DNA from 2 places in the Acidovorax radicis genome. Region 1 is predicted to be linked to the other one. Evidence: predicted binding sites of a transcription regulator. Region 1 holds the regulator's gene; the other holds the start of a gene.
What was found. Region 1 encodes NrdR, which represses ribonucleotide reductase genes. Its sites were predicted from a motif close to CACNANATNTNGTG; they were not measured.
Positions count from the first base shown of each region.

Region 2: a site for NrdR is predicted at 2,427-2,440, ahead of KI609_RS00800 (ribonucleoside triphosphate reductase). Genes of this name have one in related genera too.

Region 1 covers NZ_CP075184.1:1,907,075-1,914,742, reverse strand. Annotated here, with positions in the region: gene KI609_RS08750 (DUF349 domain-containing protein) at 107-2,881, opposite strand; gene KI609_RS08745 (lytic transglycosylase domain-containing protein) at 3,832-4,671, shown strand; ZMP/ZTP riboswitch at 4,744-4,898, shown strand; gene glyA (serine hydroxymethyltransferase) at 4,936-6,180, shown strand; gene nrdR (transcriptional regulator NrdR) at 6,199-6,648, shown strand; gene aroC (chorismate synthase) at 6,850-7,668, opposite strand, start outside.
Region 2 covers NZ_CP075184.1:180,699-188,366, forward strand. Annotated here, with positions in the region: gene KI609_RS00790 (nitric-oxide reductase large subunit) at 1-1,645, shown strand, start outside; gene KI609_RS00795 (hemerythrin domain-containing protein) at 1,736-2,164, shown strand; gene KI609_RS00800 (ribonucleoside triphosphate reductase) at 2,473-4,491, shown strand; gene nrdD (anaerobic ribonucleoside-triphosphate reductase) at 4,675-4,863, shown strand; gene KI609_RS00810 (anaerobic ribonucleoside-triphosphate reductase activating protein) at 4,919-5,623, shown strand; gene KI609_RS00815 (hypothetical protein) at 5,650-6,591, opposite strand; gene recQ (DNA helicase RecQ) at 6,633-7,668, opposite strand, start outside.

The DNA.
Region 1 (7,668 bases):
CCAACAACAACGCCCCAGCGGCTATGCCCAAAGAGGCCAGCACACTGGGGCGTACCAACATTCTGGGCCGGAAAAGCCAGCCCAAAATGCTTGTCAACTGACTCGTTTACTTGCGCAGCAGATTCTTGAGCACGTTCTGCAGGCGGCGTGCGGTGGCCGCATCGCTGGGGCTGGCCAGCACGCGGGCAGCATCCTGACCCCAGGTCTGCTCAGGCGCAGGATCGTTGCGGCGAGTAAGCAGTTGCAATTGCAGCATACGGCGTGCAGAAATATGCTCTGCCGGCGTTGGAACATCTGCTGCCATCTCCAAGCGCAGCAGCGCTTCAGACGCATCACCCTTGGGCGCCGCCGACAGCGCTTGCGTCCATGACGTGCGCACAGCGGGTGTCACGCGGCCTCCCAGATCCTGCATGCTGGGCACCTGCTCGGCATCGCGTTTTTCCCAAGCGGTCAGCAGTTGCGTGAGAGCCTCGCCATGGGCCTGTGCCGCGAGTTTCTTGAGCGCCATCTGGGCGTGCTCCATCGCGTCGCGCTGCGCGCGAAAGGCCGTATCGCCCAACCGTGGGCCACGATCCTCGTAAGGCGGGCGATCACCAAAGCGGCCGCCGCGGTCACCACCATGATCGCCAGGGCGACCATCTCGCGGACCGCCACGGCCAGCATCACCACGGCCACCATCTCGGCGCTCACCAGGGCGCGCACCACGGCCAGGGGCCGCTGGTGCGTCTTTCTTCATGCCGGGACGATCGTCGCCACGCACGGCCACCACGGGACGGGCGGGCTTCGGAGGCGTCTCCATGGGGGCTGCAGCAGGCGCTTCAACATCCCCATCGGCAACACCATCCACCGCAGAGGCTTCGTTGTCTGTCGACGCCGCTTCGCCGCCACCGGCCGCTACAGCAGCCTTGTCGGACTGCGCCACCGAAGCGGCAGCGTTTTGCTCACTCTTGTGGGCTGAGGCAGCCGCCTCCGCCGCCTGGGCCTGGCCGCGCAGAGCAGCTTCCAAGGCTTGCACGGCCGCGCGGATTTGCTGCGCATCTCCGGTCGCGTTGGCAGCCTCAAGCGCCTTGGACGCCTCCAGCACAATGCGGTCGCGCGCGCTCAATTCGGTCACGGCCTTTTCACGGTCGGCCGACTTGCGATTGAAGGCTTCGTCGATTGGCTTGCGGAAGGCATCCCACAGTTTTTGTTCGTATTTGCGGTCCAACGGCACGGCCTGGGCCTCGGCCTGCCAACGTTGCTGCAGCGCCTTGACAGCGTCAATGCGCAACATAGGCGCGGCGCCCAATGCCACGGCCTCGTCGATCATGGCGTGGCGGCGCGCCAGGCTTTCTTTCTGCGCTGCCTCCAGCGGGGCGGCAGCCAGACCAATGGCCTGCTTCCACAACGGCTGCAATTCGGCAAAGAGCTTTTCACCCACATGACCGCTTTCACGCCAGCGGTCCCCAAACTGGTAAAGGGCGCGAAGAATGGCCTTCCAGTCTCCGGACGATGCATGCGTTTGCGCCCACGCCGTGACTTCCTCGATCAAGGCCAAACGCTGCGCCTTGTGCTCTGCGGCGTCGGCACGAATCTTGTCCAACCAGGCCTCGACCACCTTGTGGGCAGCGTTGCAAGCCTCGTCAAATTTCTTCCAAAGTGCGTGGTTCGCCGCTCCACCCTGGTCTGCCTGCTTCCATTGCTCGCGCAAATTGCGAAGGGTTTCCTGCATCTTGCGGCCACCAAGCGCCTGACCCTCGGGGCGATTAAGCAGTGCTTCCGCCTTGGCAACCAGGTCTTCGCGAACCTGATCTGCGCTCCAACGCTGCCAGCCTTCCAGCTCGCCAGCGGCCACCAGGGCCGTATGCACCTGCTGCTCCAAGGAGTTGTCGATATGTTTGCCATGCACCTTGAGCACAGCGCGCAAAGCCGTAGCTGCGCCTGCACTGGCCTTGCCATGCCCCTCGGCCGTCTCCTTTTCCAGGGTGGCCAGGGCGTCGCGCACAGCTTGCGCTGCCTTGTCTATGACTTCGGGAGCAACCTTCGGCTTTGCTGCACGGGGCAATTTGGCAGCGACTGCAGCCGCTTCGGTCGGCAAGCCGCGCGCAACGCGCAATTCATCAGCCCACACAGGCACTGGCGGGAGCGGCGCACTCACATCTTCTGCGGCGGCAGCGGCCTGGGCTACTGCAGGCTGGAATGCGTCCCAGACGACCAACAGCTGCGTGCGCGACGCATCAAGCAGTGGTGGAAACCGCGCCTCAACACTTGCCCAGCTGGCATCGCTGGTCAGCTCCTGCGCCTGCTCCTGCCAACGGGCAACATCTGCTCTCAACAGTTCGAGTGCCGAGTGCGCATCACGCCATGGTTTGGTGGAAAGCACTTCAATCCGTTGCGCGAGGAGCACAGCGGCTTCACGCTGCACCTGCACGCGGTGCTGCAGGTCTTCGATGACCTTCACACGGTCCGCAACCTGCACCTTCAGTAACGACAGGGGTTCACGCGACAAAGGTGCTCCCGCCTTGGCTGCATCACGCTGCCAAGCCAAAGCGTCGGCGATGTTGAGTTTGGGTGCAGCCAAAAGCGCCTGGGCCTTTTCAGCCCACTCGGCAGCAATATTTTCTTGGCCCTTGGCACGGCGAATTTCATCCAGGCGCTCGCGCACCGCACGGGCTGCACCCTTGTCACGGCCGCTCAACTCCTTGAAAACATCCTGCAATTGCTCGGGCACGGGCTGGGTAGCCAGCCATTCGCGAATGCGTGAGGCACGCTCGCCAGACGTTGCGGCAGAAAAAGCGCCACCAGTCAGTACATCCAGCGGATGCGGCTCATGCGTTTTGGCCGGAGCCGGATTCACTTCAGGTGCGTCGGACATTTTGTTGCGAGAAAAAAGTGGAAACATGGATCCAATGGATAACAAGGGTGGCCTCCACGCATTGCACGAAGACCCGCCATGGCAACACATGCTGTGAAGGCCAGGACGACAAAGAAACTATTTTCACCGGAGTGGGCAAAAAGACCGCAGCATGACGCCGCACCAAATTCCGCAAGGTGATCTGGCACAAGCCTTAGTCAGACGGACTGACATGCTGCCCCCCCCTTGCAAGGACGCACGCCGCTCAGGCGACTGCATGGCGAAAGCTCTGGGAGAACAGCCCCCATTATCTATATATAAGGCACCGCCCCCAAATACCAGGGGCCGGCACAAACAAGAAAGCCCAGCTGACAAGCGGTTGAGGCTTGCCTGCCGGGCTTGACGGCTGACACAACGGTCTTTGCCATCGGTCGCAATGCGGAGATAAAGGTCCACATAGCGAGGAGGCAAGGTATTGCCTCCAGGGGGTTGCCATGAAAGCGGCATCTGCTGCACCTTGGCACTGAGTGCCCTCGGAGGGAGATTTCGCTTTGTCTGGCGATGCCTGAAATAGACAGGCAACTGCACGATACCAAAGTGATCTCAAGTACTCAAATCGGATTGCCAATGGCCAGCCTCACACCGATTGAATTTGACAAGCGCCCGAGCCCAAGAGCTTGTCATTTCACGCAGCATGAGTCTAAAAATATGGATTTTACTGTATTTTTTTACATATTTTTTATAACCAATTGATCTAACAATCTGTTTTTTTAGTATTGACTAAGCATTTAGTGAACTTCTAGAATCCGCCAGCCCCAAAACACGGCTAGTAAAAACCCGAACCCGCTGCCGAACCCGGCTAAGTCAAACCAGGGAACCAAGCACTCCACAGACGTGTATCCCGGTTTTGATGGCGTACCAATCCAGGCGTATTGCCGGGAGGGCGCAGTCCCAGACGACTGCGCCACAGCCCTGCCCCGCCCCAGAAAGGAAGAGCTATGACAGCGTCAAGAGAAATAATCTCCGGCGTACGAACCTTTGTGTCTGACGTGACCGAGGGTTTCCTTGAAATCACCCACAACAGCTTTGCCCTCATCGGTTTGGCCGTTGCTTTTGTTGTGATTGCGCTGACTGCGCGTCCAGACCTGCGCCAAGTGGGTGAAGAGCAACTCATGGGTTGGCTGCAGGCCCGTCAGACGCAAATGGTGGGCATGCCTATCGAACCCGAAGCAAGCGAGCGCGCGACGGCAGCCAACCCCAAAGACCTGCCCAAAGAGCAGGCGGCGGTCGCCTTCTGGCTGAGCAAGAAATACCGCGTGGCACCAGAACCTCTCAGTGCATTGGTCGCAGAGGCCTATGAAATCGGCACGCGGGCCAAAATCGACCCCACGCTTATCCTGGCCATCATGGCTGTCGAATCAAGCTTCAATCCGTTCGCTCAAAGCGCGGTCGGGGCCCAAGGACTCATGCAGGTCATGACCCGCGTGCACACCGACAAGTACGAAAACTTTGGAGGGCATTTCGCCGCCTTCGATCCGGTGAGCAATCTGCGTGTGGGCGTCAAGGTTTTGCAGGAGTGCATCGCACGCGCTGGCTCTCTTGAAGGTGGTTTGCGGTACTACGTCGGTGCCGCCAACCTTGCCGACGATGGCGGGTATGCCGCGAAGGTCATGGCTGAACACTTCCGGCTGCGTCAGGTAGCAGGCGGGCGGGCAATGCCAACAACCCCTCCCCCCACCCTCTCGACCCAAGCGCCAGCTCAGATTATTCCGGTGACGGCACCGCCCGCAAACCCACCTGTGGCAGCAGACAAGGTGGCCCTGCTTTCGGGCCTTTGAATATTCTTGGTGTAGGCACCGTAGCCCCGCACTGGCGGCCCCATCGGCCTCAGCAACATCGTCGGCTACACTAACGGGGTACGCAACTGGCGATAGGCGCGACCCCTGGCCCCAGGAAGTCGCCGCTGACGTGGAAACCAGCAAGAACCTGCTTCTTGTGAACCACTGGGGAGCGTGCCGCAAAGGCTCAAGGCTTGCGCGTTCAGCCGTTCGCCTGGGCAGCCCTTGTTTCAAGGGACACAAGTTCATAGGACTGCCAATATCATGTACGACCGCAATATTCTTGTCGAACAAACCGACCCCGAACTCTTTGCCGCCATCCAGGCTGAAAACGCCCGGCAAGAGCACCACATTGAGCTGATCGCCAGCGAGAACTACGCCTCCCCCGCCGTCATGTGGGCGCAGGGCACACAGTTGACCAACAAGTACGCCGAAGGCTATCCAGGCAAGCGCTACTACGGCGGCTGCGAACATGTGGACGTGGCCGAGCAACTGGCCATCAACCGGGTCAAACAAATCTTCGGTGCAGAAGCCGCCAACGTGCAACCCCATTGCGGCGCATCGGCTAACGAGGCCGTGTTCCTGGCCTTCCTCAAGCCCGGCGACACCATCATGGGCATGAGCCTGGCCGAAGGTGGCCACCTGACGCACGGCATGCCGCTGAACATGTCGGGCAAGTGGTTCAACGTGGTCTCCTACGGCCTGGATGCCAACGAAGCCATCGACTACGAAGCGATGGAAAAGAAGGCCCACGAAACCAAGCCCAAGCTCATCATCGCTGGAGCCTCGGCGTACAGCCTGCACATCGACTTTGCACGTTTTGCCAAGGTGGCCAAGGACGTGGGCGCGATCTTCATGGTGGACATGGCCCACTACGCGGGCCTGATCGCTGCGGGCGTGTACCCCAACCCCGTGCCCCACGCCGACGTAGTCACCTCCACCACGCACAAGAGCCTGCGCGGCCCGCGCGGCGGCATCATCCTGATGAAGGCCCAGCACGAGAAGGCCATCAACAGCGCCATCTTCCCCGGCCTGCAAGGCGGCCCGCTGATGCACGTGATCGCAGCCAAGGCTGTGGCTTTCAAGGAAGCACTGCAACCCGAGTTCAAGGCCTACCAGGAACAGGTGGCCAAGAACGCCAAGGTGGTGGCAGAGACGCTGACTGCACGCGGCCTGCGCATCGTGAGCGGCGGCACCCAAAGCCACGTGATGCTGGTGGACCTGCGCGCCAAGGGCATCACCGGCAAGGAAGCCGAGGCCGTGCTGGGCGCCGCCCACATGACCATCAACAAGAACGCGATCCCCAACGACCCTGAAAAGCCGATGGTGACCAGCGGCGTGCGCATTGGCACCCCCGCCATGACCACGCGCGGCTTCAAGGAAGAAGAAGCCCGCATGACGGCCCACCTGATCGCCGACGTGCTGGACAACCCCCGCGACGAAGCCAACATCGCAGCAGTGCGAGCCAAGGTCAACGCGCTGACCGCACGTTTCCCTGTCTACGGTTAAGCCCGGCGCATTGCTCCCATGAAGTGCCCCTTCTGCAGCCACCTCGAAACGCAAGTCGTTGAAACCCGGGTGTCTGAGGATGGGGTGTTCATCCGCCGCCGCCGCCAGTGCGGCGCGTGTGATAAACGCTTTACCACCTACGAACGCCCGGAAGTGAACTTCCCGGCCATCGTGAAGAAGGATGGCCGCCGCATCGACTATGAGCGCGGCAAGCTGCTGGCCTCTTTCAATCTGGCGCTGCGCAAGCGCCCGGTCAGCACCGACCAGATCGACAGCGCCATAGAACGCATCGAAGAAAAGCTGCTCAACCTAGGACAGCGTGAAGTGATCTCCAGCCGCATTGGCGAGCTGGTGATGCGCGAACTCAAGAAACTCGACAAAGTCGCGTACATCCGCTTTGCCAGCGTCTACCGCAGCTTTGAGGACATTGACGATTTTCGCGCCATGGTCGACGAAGTGCGCAAATAAACAGACATGCGGTGCAGGTGCCATGTAGGCAACGATTACGAGGTTTTTTGCCTTTTTGCGCCCGTAGCTATTACCTGAGCAGCTACATATTCAATAGCACATCATGATTGGGAGCGGGCCTTGCATACACAAGCCTCGTTCAACACCGAAACCGCCGGCCGCTCGCCAGACTCGTGCCACCCGTCTGCAGGGTTGCGAAAACTACAGAAAAGAAGCCTGAATAGGCGGCACCGTGGCTACCACATCACCGCACTGCGCACGGTGACGCAAGGCATGGTCCATGACAACGAGTGCCAGCAATGCCTCGGCAATAGGTGCAGCGCGGATGCCGACACAAGGGTCATGGCGCCCCTTGGTGATGACTTCGGTACTTTGGCCGTGCACATCAATGGACTCACGCGGGCTGATGATGGAACTGGTGGGTTTGATGGCAATACTTACTTCAAGGTCCTGCCCAGTGCTGATACCTCCCAGAACGCCACCAGCGTTGTTGGTACGAAAGCCTTGGGGCGTCATCGAATCGCCGTGCATCGTGCCGCGGTGGCCTACGCTGGCAAAACCCGCACCAATCTCCACCCCTTTGACGGCATTGAGCCCCATCATGGCGTGGGCAATGTCCGCATCAAGCTTGTCATACAGTGGCTCGCCCAGCCCCACAGGCACCCCTGTGGCCTGCACACGAATGCGTGCGCCGCACGAGTCGCCTGCCTTGCGAAGCGCATCCATATAGTCCTCGTACTGCGCCACATCGGCCACGGGCGCAAAAAAGGGGTTGCTGTGCACGTGGTCCCAGCTCTCAAAAGGAATAGCGAGCTCGCCCAACTGCGTCATGCAGGCGCGCAACTGCACTCCGTATTGCGCAGCCAGCCATTTTTTGGCCACGGCCCCGGCGGCGACCGTAGGCGCGGTAAGGCGAGCGGAAGACCGCCCCCCGCCCCGAGGGTCACGGATGCCGTATTTGTGCCAGTACGTGTAGTCGGCGTGGCCCGGACGAAAACTCTCGGCAATGTTGCTGTAGTC
Region 2 (7,668 bases), 1.7 Mb from region 1:
CTGGCCGCACGAGCCGCTGGTGGGCAACAAGCCCACGGCCGAAAACATGGTGTGGTCGGTGATGAGCGTGGTGGTGATGATGGCGGGGGTGGGCTTTCTGGTGTGGGCCTGGGCCTTCCTGCGCAAGCACGATGAGGTGGAACCAACGCCCCCCCAGCACGACCCGCTCTCGCGCGTGCCGCTCACACCGTCGCAGCGTGCACTGGGCAAGTATTTGTTCCTCATCGTGGCGCTGTTCTGCTTTCAGGTGCTGCTGGGCGGCTTCACGGCCCACTACACGGTGGAGGGCCAGCAGTTCTACGGCATCAACGTGTCGCAGTGGTTCCCGTATTCGCTGGTGCGCACCTGGCACATCCAGAGCGCGCTGTTCTGGATCGCTACGGGCTTCCTGGCCGCCGGCCTGTTCCTCGCACCGCTGATCAACGGCGGCAAAGATCCGGCCCATCAAAAGCTTGGCGTGGACATCCTGTTCTGGGCGCTGGTGGTCGTGGTGGTGGGGTCGTTCGTCGGCAACTACCTGGCCATTGCGCAGATCATGCCGCCCGAGTGGAACTTCTGGCTGGGCCACCAGGGCTATGAGTACGTGGACCTGGGTCGCCTGTGGCAGATCGGCAAGTTCACCGGCATCGCCTTCTGGCTGGTGCTCATGCTGCGCGGCATTGTGCCGGCGCTGCGCACACCGGGCGGCGACAAGAACCTGCTGGCCCTGCTGACCGCATCGGTGATCGCCATTGGTTTGTTCTACGGCGCGGGCTTCTTCTACGGCGAACGCACGCACCTGTCGGTGATGGAGTACTGGCGCTGGTGGGTGGTGCACCTGTGGGTCGAAGGCTTCTTTGAAGTGTTTGCCACCACGGCGCTGGCCTTCATCTTCTCGACCCTGGGGCTGGTCTCCTACCGCATGGCGACGGCCGCCAGCCTGGCCTCGGCCTCGCTGTTCATGCTCGGCGGCGTGCCCGGCACCTTCCACCACCTGTACTTTGCAGGCACCACCACACCGGTCATGGCCGTGGGCGCGGCCTTCAGTGCGCTCGAAGTGGTGCCACTGGTGGTGCTGGGCCATGAGGCCTGGGAGCACTGGCGCCTGCAGCACCGCGCGCCCTGGATGGCCAACCTGCGCTGGCCGCTGATGTTCTTCGTGGCCGTGGCCTTCTGGAACATGCTGGGTGCGGGCGTCTTCGGCTTCATGATCAATCCGCCGATCTCGCTGTATTACGTGCAGGGCCTGAACACCACGCCGGTGCATGCCCATGCCGCGCTGTTTGGTGTGTATGGCTTCCTGGCGCTGGGCTTTACCTTGCTGGTGCTGCGCTACATCCGGCCGCAACTGGTGTTCAGCCAACGCCTCATGAAGGTGGGTTTCTGGTCGCTCAACGCCGGTCTCGTGCTGATGATTGCCACCAGCTTGCTGCCCATCGCGCTGTTCCAGTTCCACGCCAGCGTGAGCGAAGGCCTGTGGTACGCCCGTAGCGAAGCCTTCATGCAGCAGCCCTTCATCGTGACCTTGCGCTGGGTGCGCACGGTGGGCGACGTGGTCTTTATCGTGGGCGCGCTGTCGGTGGCCTGGCAAGTGGTGAGCGGGCTGTTTGGCTCGCGGGCACCCGCCACACCGGGGGCCAACTACCTCGCATCGGCCCGACCCTGAACCCCTGCCGATGTTGCCGCCGCCACAAGCCGTGGCAACATCACCACCGCTTCACATCTCCACATCTCCCATAAGGACAGGACACCGGCCATGAACATCGACAAATTCAAACACCAGCACACCGACATCCTGCGCGGCATAGCCACACTGCGCGCACTGGCCCACGCGGGGGTGGAGGGCAATGCCACCGCCATCGCGCAAGGCATTGTGGCCATGAGCGGCACCATCAAGCTGCACCTGGCGGTGGAAGACCAGGTGCTGTACCCCGCCCTGCAACGCGGCGACAACGCCGAGCTGGCGCGCATGGGCCGCCAGTACCAGAGCGAGATGGCATCGATCGCCAGCGCCTACGACACGTTTGCGCGCCGCTGGAACACCGCCGACAGCGTGCGCCGCGACGCCCAGGGCTTTCGCGAGCAGGCGAATGTGGTGCTGCGCAAGGTGTACGAGCGCATGCAGCGCGAAGACCACGATTTCTATCCCCGTATCGAAGAGGACGAAACCGCCGCCTGTCATTGACGAGGCCCTCCAGCCACGGCCCCGCAAGCAATCCATACACAACAGATCACAAAAGATCAGCCCAGAAGCGGAACCACTGCCACCACGGCGCCAAACACCGCGCCCGCGTGCCACGGCACGCACCCCCATCCATCGGTAGGGCCTGACGGCACCTTCCTTTTGCCGGCTCTTGAGCCGGTTTTTTTTTGCCCGCGCTGACCGTTGCCGGCCGCTGCGTTTGTGTTTTATCAAACTACCTATAGTGTTTGATGAGTATCGTAGACACCATAGGTAGTGTTTTTAATCCCTTGCATAGATTGGTCGAACCCATGGCGTCCACCCTTGTCACCTTGCCCCGCGATGTTGTTCTGCGCAGTGGCCAACGCGTTCCTTTTGACGCCGAACGCATCCGCGCTGCGCTGGCCAGCGCCGGCCAGGCCTCGGGTGAATTGGGTGTCGAAGAAGCGGCGCTGCTCACCGCGCAGGTCACCAAGGTGCTGATCCACCGCTTCCATGGCGAGGCGCCCACGGTCGAGCAGATCCAGGACGTGGCCGAGCAGACGCTGATCGCCGCCAACCACCTGGCCACGGCGCGCGCCTACATCGTCTACCGCGAGCAACACGCCACACTGCGGGCCGACAAACAGACGCTGGTGGATGTGGAAAGCTCCATCAACGAATACCTCACGCGTGCCGATTGGCGCGTCAACGCCAACGCCAACCAGGGCTACTCGCTGGGCGGGCTCATCCTCAACGTGGCGGGCAAGGTCACGGCCAACTACTGGCTCTCGCACGTCTATACGCCCGAGATCGGCGCAGCGCACCGCAATGGCGACATCCACATCCACGACCTCGACATGCTCAGTGGCTACTGCGCGGGCTGGTCGCTGCGCACGCTGCTCAATGAAGGGCTCAATGGCGTGCCCGGCAAGGTCGAAGCGGGCCCGCCCAAACACATGTCGTCAGCCGTGGGGCAGATCGTCAACTTCCTGGGCACGCTGCAAAACGAATGGGCCGGCGCGCAGGCCTTCTCGTCGTTCGACACCTACATGGCGCCGTATGTGCGGGTGGATGCGATGGACTACGCCGCCGTGCGCCAGTGCATCCAGGAGCTGGTCTACAACCTCAACGTGCCGTCCCGCTGGGGCACACAAACGCCGTTCACCAACCTCACCTTCGACTGGATCTGCCCCGACGATTTGCGCGAGCAGGTGCCAGTGATTGCCGGCAAGGAAATGCCCTTTTGCTACGGCGATCTGCAGGCCGAGATGGACCTCATCAACCGCGCCTATATCGACGTGATGACCACGGGCGATGCCAAGGACCGCGTGTTCACCTTCCCCATCCCCACCTACAACATCACCAAGGATTTTCCGTGGGAGAGCGAGAACGCGCAGCTGCTGTTCGAGATGACGGCCAAGTATGGCCTGCCGTACTTCCAGAACTTCATCAACTCCGAGCTGGAGCCCAACATGGTGCGCTCCATGTGCTGTCGGCTGCAGCTGGATCTGCGCGAACTCTTGAAGCGCGGCAACGGCTTGTTTGGCAGCGCCGAGCAGACCGGCAGCCTGGGCGTGGTGACCATCAACTGCGCGCGCCTGGGCTTTGTGCATGCGGGCGATGAACCGGGCCTGCTGGCGGCGCTTGACCACCTGATGGAACTGGGCAAGCAGAGCTTGGAGACCAAGCGCAAGCTCATCCAGCGCCTCATGGACCAGGGGCTGTTCCCCTATACCAAGCGGTATCTGGGCACGTTGCGCAACCACTTCAGCACACTGGGCGTGAACGGCATCAACGAGATGGTGCGCAACTTCACAGCCGGCCAGCACGACATCACCAGCGACTGGGGCCATGCCTTCGCCGTGCGCCTGCTCGACCACGTGCGCGAACGCATGACGCAGTTTCAAGAGGAAACCGGCCACCTCTACAACCTGGAGGCCACGCCCGCCGAGGGCACCACCTACCGCTTCGCCAAGGAAGACAAAAAGCGCTGGCCCGCCATCCTGCAGGCGGGCACGGCCGAGCAGCCCTATTACACCAACTCCTCGCAGTTGCCCGTGGGCTTCACCGACGACCCGTTCGAGGCCCTCATGCGCCAGGAAGTGCTGCAATCCAAATACACCGGCGGCACCGTACTGCACCTGTACATGGGCGAGCGCCTGTCCAGCGGCGCCGCCTGTCGCGACCTCGTCAAACGCTCACTCACGCGCTTTCGCCTGCCCTACATCACCATCACGCCCACGTTCTCGATCTGCCCCACCCACGGCTACCTGGCGGGGGAACACAAGTTCTGCCCGGCGTGCGATGAAGAGCGTCTGGTCGCCAAGCGCGCCGCGCTGGCTGCCTGAGCGGTGTGCCTGCGGTTATTTGTGCAAAATAAGCCGCTGGCGCTTATGCATAAAGCGCAAGCAGCTATCAATTTGATAGTTCATCAACGAGGCAAGCCGGACGAGTCCAGCCCTTGCCCCGTTGCCACCGGGTGGCGCAGCAACCGCTGTGGCACGCCCTTCAACCCCAAGGAGCACACACAAATGAGCCACTTTTCAACCACCGAACACCAAGCCCTGGCCGACGTGCAACTGACCGACGCCGAGCGCCAGCCCTGCGAGGTCTGGACCCGCGTGATGGGCTACCACCGCCCCGTGGCCAGCTTCAACATTGGCAAACAGGGCGAGCACCACGAGCGCCAGTTCTTCGCTGAATCGGCCTGTGGCCGCTGACCTGGCCACCCCCGGCGCCAGCCCGCACCGGCGCACCCTCGGCACCACCGTGCCGATGGCCATCCGCAGCGGGCTGCCCACACCGGCAGCCGCCCCGGCGGCGCAGCCCCTGCGTGTGGGCGGCCTCACACCGCTCACCACCATCGACTTCCCCGGCCGGCTTGCGGCGGTGGTGTATTGCCAGGGCTGCCCCTGGCGCTGCAGTTATTGCCACAACCCCGAATTGCTCGACGCCACGGCGCCAGCCGCTATCGCGTGGCCGCAGGTGCTGGCATTCCTTGAAAGCCGCCGAGGCCTGCTCGATGGCGTGGTGTTTTCCGGGGGCGAGCCGACCCTGCAGGCCGCGCTGCCCGCAGCGCTGGCCGAGGTGCGTGCCATGGGCTTTGCCACCGGCCTGCACACCGGCGGCATGTACCCCGAGCGCCTGGCAGCTGTGCTGCCATTGCTCGACTGGGTGGGGCTGGACATCAAGGCGCCCAAGCACCATTACGACGCCATTACCGGCGTTCCAGGCAGCGGGGACCGTGCGTGGGTGTCGCTGCAGCACGTCGTGCAAAGCGGTGTGCCGTACGAATGCCGAACCACCTGGCATGCGGGGCTGTTTGGACTTGAAGAGCTTGAGGCCATGGGCCAGACGTTGCGCGACTTTGGAGTCACCCAATGGGTCGTGCAAGAGTGCCGGTCTGACGATGCGCCACCGTGGCACGATGCGCTTGCACACACGCCGTGGCCTCTGACTACTAAAGTGCGGCGTGCCTGAAGGCGCTGCACCGCAGTCCTTTCGGCTTATTGGGGCAGGCCGAAGTTAGAGATTTGCTCGATGTGGTGCAGCAGGGACGAATTTCCCGCACCAAGCTCTGAATCCTTGTAGACCAGACCGGTGCCGACCCCCTGGGGCGTTGTGAGGCGGCGAACCTGAAGCATTTGTTGAGCGCTGGTGGCCGTGGCTTGTGAGTAACCCTCACCCTCATTCACGCTGTAGACCAAGGAATAGGACCGCAGCAACTGGCCGCCGCTGCTGATTTTGACGCACAACACCGTACCGGCCATTGACCCGCGCACTTGATGTTCGCAACCGAAAAGCTCGTTGGCATTGGACATCAGCCCATTTCCATTAGCCGTTGCACCCAGGTTTTTGCTGAGTTCGACCAAGTCCGATTGCAGACCTTCTGAACCAATAGAGTTAAAGGTCCAGAAGCCACGCAGACTGTCAGCGACGGCGCCGTAGCCGAAGTTAAAACGCGAAATCGCCACTTCGCCTTCGTTAGGGAAGGTAATGAATCCAGTGGTCCCAGACGTAAAACGGATGTTCACATTGCCAGGGCTTCCTGCTGCGGTGCCCGAGCGGGCTCCGCTACCGAAATGACGACCACCGGTGTACTTAGTCAGTGGCGTATTCACCTTGTTGTCGGCGACATCTCCGACTGCCAGATAGAACGTCGCTTGGCCGGTGCTCTCGTACGCATACATCTGCATTACCAGGGTGGTGTTTTGCACATCGATGCCAAAACCACGGCCGGGCTTGCCGTCGACTTCCGATGTGACAACCCACGTTCCTGCCTGTGGCGCGAACGCGTGGGCCAAGCCAGCGCCCATAAATAACGCGGCGGCTACCAGTTTTTTGAAAGACATAAAAAAATATCCCCTCTCTAAAGATTGCATTGACGCTTGAAGTGCCAATCCAAATGTATCGGGAATACGGATTTGTGTAACTGAAAAATTCAACAAGAGAATTGAGCGGCGTGATTGCAGGCTCTTTTGAGCGCATGTCAGCTCTTCTCTACCACCCGCAGCACCTCCGCCCCATACGCCTCCAGCTTCTTCGCCCCCATCCCGCTGATGCCTTGCAGGTCCTCCAGCGTGTCCGGGTTGCGCTCGGCGATCGCCGCCAGCGTGGCATCGTGGAAGATCACATACGCGGGCAGGTTGTGCTCGCGTGCCACCTCGGCGCGCCAGGCCTTGAGGTTGATGAAGCGCACCTGCGCGTCGGGCCCTAGGTTGGCGGCAGCAGCGGGGGGCGCACTGCTTTTGCGGCTGCGTTTGGCGGGTGCGGACGACACCGATTCACGCAGTTGCACCGGCACCTCTCCCTTGAGTACGGCGCGCGAGCCTTCGGTGAGGCACAGCGTGTCAAAGCTGTGGCCGCTGTCCAGCATCACCTTCTGCAGGCCCAGGGCGCCGGTGGCGATCAGTTGGCGCAGCACGCCGCGCAACTGGGGCTCGGTCAGGTCCGCGCCGATGCCGAAGGTGGAGATTTTTTCGTGCCCGAACTGCGCGACCTTCTCAGTCTTCTTTCCGCGCAGGATGTCCATGATGTGGCCCGTGCCAAAGCTGATGCCGCTGGCCTGGTTCACGCGGTAGATGGTGGACAGCAGCTTGCGCGCCGCGTCGGTCGCATCCCACACTGCGGGTGGGTTCAGGCAGTTGTCGCAGTTGCCGCAGGGTGTGGAGGCTTCGCCAAAGTAGGCCAGCAGCCGCACGCGGCGGCAGTCGGTGGCTTCGGCCAGCGCCAGCAGCGCGTCGAGCTTGCCGCGCAGCGCCTGCTTGAACTCCTCGCCCGCCGGGCTCTCGTCGATCATGCGGCGTTGGTTGACCACGTCGTTCAGGCCATAGGCCATCCAGGCATCGGCGTTCAGGCCGTCGCGGCCTGCGCGGCCGGTCTCCTGGTAGTAGCCCTCGATGTTCTTGGGCATGTCCACGTGCGCCACGAAGCGCACGTCGGGTTTGTCGATGCCCATACCGAACGCGATGGTGGCCACCATCACGATGCCTTCCTCGCGCAGAAAACGGTCCTGGTTCTTCTGG